2 linked regions of the Pseudosulfitobacter pseudonitzschiae genome follow. The protein of the gene in region 1 interacts with the protein of each later gene in a pairwise test. Links are inferred from orthologs where the notes say so. Each region holds a gene or a part of one and is shown on either strand. Other genes may lie near its edges.

Region 1 (3,395 bases):
GCGACGACTGGCTCGAAGTGTTGGGCAGTGGCATGGTCCACCCCAAGGTTTTGCAGGCGGGCGGGATCGACCCGAACGAATGGCAGGGCTTTGCATTCGGCATGGGAATCGACCGGATCGCGATGCTGAAATACGGCATCCCCGATTTGCGCGCGTTCTTTGATTCAGATTTGCGCTGGTTGCGTCACTACGGCTTTGCGTCGCTGGATGTGCCGACGCTTCATGGTGGGTTGAGCCGCTAGGTATTCGTCACTGGGGCAGCGCATTGCCCGAACCGCAAACAGCTATGAGGTTTAGCGGTCAGGCACGGGCCGTTCTGGCAGAACGCAACTGTTGCACCCAAGCACATTTCTTGTCATTGCAGGGCGGCATATTCCGCAGGGGAAAACGACCATGAAATTCACGCTGTCCTGGCTCAAGTCGCATCTCGACACCACCGCCACACTGGACGAGATCACATATGCGCTGACCGACCTCGGGCTTGAGGTTGAAGGCGTCGAAGATCGCGGGGCGGCGCTGGCGGCGTTTACCATCGGTTACGTCGAAAGTGCCGAGAAACACCCCGATGCAGACCGTTTGCAAGTGTGTCAGGTGCAGACCGACGAAGGCGTCAAACAGATCATCTGCGGTGCACCCAATGCGCGGCAGGGCATCACCGTGGTCGTGGCCAAGCCGGGCGTTTACGTGCCGGGCATCGACACCACCATCGGCGTGGGTAAGATCCGTGGCATCGAAAGCTATGGCATGATGGCGTCCGAGCGCGAGATGGAGCTGTCGGAAGAGCATGACGGCATCATCGAACTGGTGTCGGGCGAGGTCGGCCAAAGCTTCACCGATTGGCTGGCGCAGAATGACCCCGCCAAGGTCGATCCGGTGATCGAGATTGCAATTACCCCCAACCGCCCCGATGCGCTGGGCGTGCGCGGCATTGCCCGCGATCTGGCGGCACGCGGTCTGGGCACGCTGAAGCCCAGCACCGTCGAGTTGGTCGAGGCCAGCTTTGACAGCGACATCAAGGTGACGATCGACCAAGACACGTTGGACGGCTGCCCGCTGTTCAGTGGCCGTCTGATCAAAGGCGTGAAAAACGGCCCCAGCCCCGCGTGGCTTCAGGACCGCCTGCGCGCCATCGGCCTGCGCCCGATCAGTTTCCTCGTCGATGTGACCAACTTCTTCACATACGATCTGAACCGCCCCTTGCACGTCTTCGACGCGGACAAAGTGGCCGGAAACCTGCGTGTGCACCGCGCCGCGGGCGGCGAGGTCATCGCCGCGCTGGATGACAAGGAATACACACTGCAAGCGGGCCAGATGGTCATTTCCGACGACAACGGCGTCGAAAGCATCGCGGGCATCATGGGCGGTGCCGCTTCGGGCTGTACCGACGAGACGGTCAACGTCTTCGTCGAAAGCGCCTATTGGGACCCGGTGCAGATCGCCTATGCGGGCCGTGCGCTCAAGATCAACTCGGATGCGCGCTACCGGTTCGAGCGGGGCGTCGACCCTGCGTTTACCCCCGAAGGGCTGGAACATGCGGTGCGCATGATCGTGGACCACGCAGGCGGCGAAGCCTCCGCGCCGGTCTATGCCGGGGCCGTGCCCGATACCGCACGCGCCTACAAGCTGGACGCGGCGCGGGTGCAATCTCTGGTTGGCATGGAAATCCACGAAAGCCAGCAGCGCCAGACGCTGACGGCGCTTGGTTTCCGGCTGGAGGGCGACATGGCCCATGTGCCCAGCTGGCGTCCCGATGTGCAGGGCGAGGCCGATCTGGTGGAAGAGGTCGCGCGCATCGCGTCGCTGACCAAGCTGGAGGGCAAACCGCTGCCGCGCCTGACACCCGGCGTGCCGCGTCCGGTGATGACGCCAAGCCAGCGCCGCGAGCAGATCGCGCGGCGCACCACGGCGGCGTTGGGCTATAACGAACTGGTTACCTACAGCTTCATTGATCAGGCCAGTGCGGCCCTGTTCGGCGGCGGTGACGACTTGACGCGGCTGGAAAACCCGATTTCATCCGACATGAGCCACATGCGCCCCGCGCTGCTGCCGGGGCTGCTGGCTGCCGCCGCCCGCAATCAGGCGCGCGGTTTTGCCGATCTGGCGTTCTTCGAGGTCGGCCCCGCCTTTCATGGCGGCGAGCCGGGCGAGCAGCACTTGCTGGTCAGCGGCCTATTGGTCGGGCGCACCGGCCCCAAGGACGTGCATGGCGCGTCGCGTCCCGTGGATGTCTATGACGTCAAAGCCGACGCCGAGGCAGTTCTGGCCGCAATGGGCGCGCCCGCCAAGGTGCAGATCATGCGCGGTGCTGCGGACTGGTGGCACCCCGGACGTCATGGCAAGATCTGCCTTGGTCCGAAAAAGGTGCTGGGCGTTTTTGGCGAGGTGCATCCGCGCGTTCTGGCCGCGATGGACGTCAAGGGGCCAGCAATGGCCTTTACCCTATGGCCCGAAGAAGTGCCCCTGCCGCGCAAGACCGGTGCAAGTAAGGGGGCGCTGGCCATCAGTGACCTGCAGGCAGTTGAACGTGACTTTGCCTTTGTCGTCGACGCGGATGTCGAAGCACTGACACTGGTGAACGCAGCTCAAGGCGCCGATAAAGTGTTGATCGAAGACGTGCGCGTGTTCGACGAGTTTATTGGTGGCACACTGGGCGAGGGCAAGAAATCTCTGGCCATCACTGTGCGCCTGCAACCCACTGACAAGACACTGAAAGAGTCAGACATCGAAGCGGTTAGCGCCAAGGTCGTCGAGAAAGTGAGCAAGGCCACAGGTGGCACGCTGCGCGGTTGATCCGCGCGGCTCTGACAGGAGAATTGCGATGACGTTGAAAGTATATCTGTCCGGTGAAATCCACACCGACTGGCGCGATCAGATCATCAACGGGGCTGAAGGTCTGGACGTGTCGTTTGACAGCGCCGTCACAGATCACGCCGCCAGCGATGATTGCGGCGTGGAAATCCTCGGTGCCGAGCCAGACAAGTTCTGGCACGACCGCAAGGGTGCGCTGGTCAACGCCATTCGTACCCGCAAAGGCATTGCGGATGCCGACGTGGTCGTGGTGCGCTTTGGCGACCAGTACAAGCAGTGGAACGCCGCCTTTGACGCGGGGCAGGCGGCAGCCTTGGGCAAATCGCTGATCGTGCTGCACGGCCCCGATCACGCCCACGCGCTGAAAGAGGTCGATGCCGCGGCGCTGGCTGTGGCGCAAGAGCCGCAACAGGTTGTAGATATCCTGCGTTATGTTCTGACCGGAACTTTGCCGCGCTGATCTCCCACCACTGTTTGCAGTTTCAGCCAACACCCTGCGCAGGCCGTAGAAAATGCCTGCCAGATTGCAAAAGCTGTGCTAATCCACAAATGTCGGCGTGAAAATATGCAAATGCGCGCCACCGTTT
Region 2 (3,232 bases), 2.4 Mb from region 1 along the record:
TATCAGGCATCGATGTTGGCAAACTGGTTGCCGGTATTGCCGTCCTGTTTGGTCCAATCGCGCTTAACGCCCAGATACAGCAGGATGGTCGAGGCGACAAAGATCGACGAATATGTCCCCACAACCACGCCCCAGATCATCGCAAAGACGAACCCGCGGATCACGTCGCCGCCAAGCACATAAAGCGAGATCAGCGCCAGCAGCGTGGTCAGCGATGTCATCAGCGTCCGGCTGAGGGTTTCGTTGATCGACAGGTTCAACACCTCTTTCAGCGGGCGCTTTTTGTACTTGCGCAGGTTCTCGCGGACACGGTCAAATACCACCACCGTGTCGTTCAGCGAATAGCCCACGATGGTCAGCAGTGCCGCGATAATCGCCAGATCGAACCGTATTTGCAGCTCTGAAAACACGCCGATGGTCAGGATCACGTCATGTACAAGGGCCGCAACAGCGCCCAAAGCAAACTGCCATTCGAACCGCAGCCAGATATAGACCAGCACCGCCCCGATCGCGAGAACCACAGCCAGCACAGCCGTCTGGATCAACTCGCCCGAGACCTTTGGGCCCACGGATTGGACCGAGATAAACTTGATATCCGGCACTTGTTCTGCCAGCGCCGCTTCGACTGCCTCGATGGTCTGCGTGGTCACGGCTTCCTGATCGTCTTGGGCCTGAATACGCACCATCGCAACGTTCTGGTCGTCGCCAAAGCTGGGATCGAACACTTCGGTGATCGAAACGTCACCCAATTCCAGCGTCGCAATCGCATCGCGGTACACTCCGATGTCCACCGGTTGGGTGCTTTCGGTGCGGATCGTTGTGCCGCCGCGAAAGTCGATGCCGAAGTTCAGACCCTGTAACAGGAACGAACCAAAGCCGATTACAACCATCAACGCAGAAATGCCCAGCCACATCTTCCAGCGACCAAAGAAGTCAAATTGCGTCTCGTCGGGAACCAGTTTCAAACGCATATCAAACCTCGATCTGCTTGGGGCGGCGGCGTTCATACCACATGACCACCATCAACCGCGTCACGAAAACGGCGGTGAAGACGGACGTCAGGATGCCCAGACCCAGCGTGATGGCAAAGCCGCGCACCGGGCCAGAGCCCATGACGAACAGGATTACGGCGGTAATGAATGTGGTGATATTGGCATCCAGAATGGCGCTGAGTGCTTTTTCATAGCCAAGTTCGATCGCCCGTGCAGGCCCGCGTGCCGATTTCAGCTCTTCGCGGATACGTTCGAACACCAGCACATTGGCGTCCACCGCCATACCGACCGTCAGAACGATGCCCGCAATGCCCGGCAGGGTCAGCGTGGCGCCAATGGTGCTGAGCAGCCCAAAAATCAGCGCAATGTTGATGATCAACGCGATGTTGGCAAATAGACCGAACAGCCCGTAGCAAAGCACCATGAAGATCAGCACAGCGGCAAAGGCCACTGCCGTGGCAAGTTTGCCCGCCTCGATGCTGTCCTGCCCCAATTCGGGGCCGATGGTGCGTTCTTCAAGAAAATTCATATCGGCAGGCAACGCCCCGGCCCGCAACAGAACCGCCAGCTTTGTGGTCTGTTCGACGTTGAAGCGCCCTGTGATAATCCCCGACCCGCCGGGAATATGGCTTTGGATCACGGGGGCACTGACGACTTCGTTATCCAGCACGATGGCAAAGGGGCTGCCGATGTTTTCAGCCGTATAATCGCCAAAACGCCGAGCGCCGGTAGAGTCAAAGCGGAAGCTGACCGCAGGGCCGCCGTTCTGGTCAAAGGTCGGCTGCGCGTCCACGAGGTCTTCACCCGAGACGACAGCAGCCGTTTCGATCACATAGAACATGCCCTGTTCGTCCAGCGACGGCACCAGCTTTTCACCCGGCCCCACGGATGTGGCGCCATCGGTTGTGCGGGTCACGACGGGGTTGAACGTCAACTGGGCCGTAGTGCCCAACAGTGCCTTCAATTCACCGGCAGAACCGATGCCCGGCACCTGAATCAGGATCCGGTCAGTGCCCTGACGCTGGATCGTGGGTTCGCGCGTGCCGACCTCGTCGATGCGGCGGCGCACGATTTCCAGCGATTGCTGCATGGTGCGTTCGTCGGTGGCCTGTTTTTCGGCGTCGCTGAGGGTTACGGTGATCAGATCACCCTGCCCGCTGGCCACGATGTCGCTGGAACCCGCACCGGTCAGTGTCTGAACGGGCCGTGCCAGCCCGCGCACGATCTCAAGCGCGCGGGGCATGCCCGCCGGTTCGCTGATGCGAATACGCAGGGTGCCCGGTTCGGAATCTTGCAAACGGATGGTGCCCACGGAGGCCCGCTCGGGGCGCAGCGCATCGCGGATTTCGGGCCAGCTGGCCTGCATCCGTGTCTCGTAGACATCCGCTACCTGTACTTCGGCCAGCAGATGCGCGCCGCCGCGCAGATCAAGCCCGAGATTCACAAGGTTCGACGGCATCCATTCCGGCCACTGCCCGGCAATTTCCTGATTTTCAGGGGTATCGGCACCGGCCTCGATGGCGGCGACCGCATCATTCGACTGCTCGACCCGCGTGTAAAACGCGTTCGGCAATGCCAACAGCAAACCAAGGGCAATCAGGCCCCAGATAAACAGCCGTTTCCAGAAACCGATTTGCAGCATTTACTTGGCTGGCTCGGTTTTCGAGATCACTTGCGCGATCGTGCTTTGGACAACGCGCACTTTTACGCCATCCGCCACTTCGATCTCGACTTCGTTCTCTTCCTTGACCTTGATCACTTTGCCGATGATGCCGCCCTGGGTCACGACCTGATCACCCCGGCGCAACGCCTGAACCATGGCCTGATGTTCTTTGACCTTTTTCTGCTGCGGGCGGATCAACAGGAAATACATGATAGCGAAGATCAGGATGAGGGGAACGAACTGGCCGAGTTGTTGCATGTAGATTGGTCCTTTTGGGCGGCCTTCATCGGCCTGATGTCGATTTTGGCAGAACCTATGGGTGGCTTGGCATGTGTGCAAGGTGCTTATGGCACTTATCTGCGGCATCTCGACCCGTTTCGGGCCATCCAGAGGCTACCTTTCGGGGGCGCAATGGGTCATAAGGCGCGCACCGACTCAAAGCTGACACATTGCTCAGAGGAACAGACCATGCACGATATCCGCGCCATCCGTGAAAATCCCGCCGCTTTTGATGCGGCCCTTGCCCGCCGCGGGGATGCGCCGGTATCTTCGGATCTGTTGTCGCTGGACGAAGCGC

Evidence for each region.
Region 2: the proteins of pheT (region 1) and secD interact in binary tests that used the Escherichia coli proteins (3 or more experiments, as listed by UniProt). The link is inferred for Pseudosulfitobacter pseudonitzschiae from one-to-one orthologs.

What each region holds. Positions count from the first base shown.
Region 1 is NZ_CP022415.1:3,520,593-3,523,987, forward strand. The notes cover bases 1-3,091. They hold pheT (phenylalanine--tRNA ligase subunit beta), read left to right. Parts: upstream 1-393; coding sequence 394-2,790; downstream 2,791-3,091. Other genes in these bases: pheS (phenylalanine--tRNA ligase subunit alpha), read left to right, coding at 1-242; SULPSESMR1_RS17340 (YtoQ family protein), read left to right, coding at 2,819-3,091. In the rest of the region: more of SULPSESMR1_RS17340, read left to right, coding at 3,092-3,268.
Region 2 is NZ_CP022415.1:1,074,626-1,077,857, reverse strand. Bases 304-3,232 are described here. They hold secD (protein translocase subunit SecD), read right to left. Parts: upstream 2,635-3,232; coding sequence 973-2,634; downstream 304-972. Other genes in these bases: serS (serine--tRNA ligase), read left to right, coding at 3,124-3,232; yajC (preprotein translocase subunit YajC), read right to left, coding at 2,635-2,913; secF (protein translocase subunit SecF), read right to left, coding at 304-971. Outside these bases: SULPSESMR1_RS05155 (sulfite exporter TauE/SafE family protein), read right to left, coding at 1-10; more of secF, read right to left, coding at 3-303. UniProt on the Escherichia coli protein: Part of the Sec protein translocase complex. Interacts with the SecYEG preprotein conducting channel. SecDF uses the proton motive force (PMF) to complete protein translocation after the ATP-dependent function of SecA.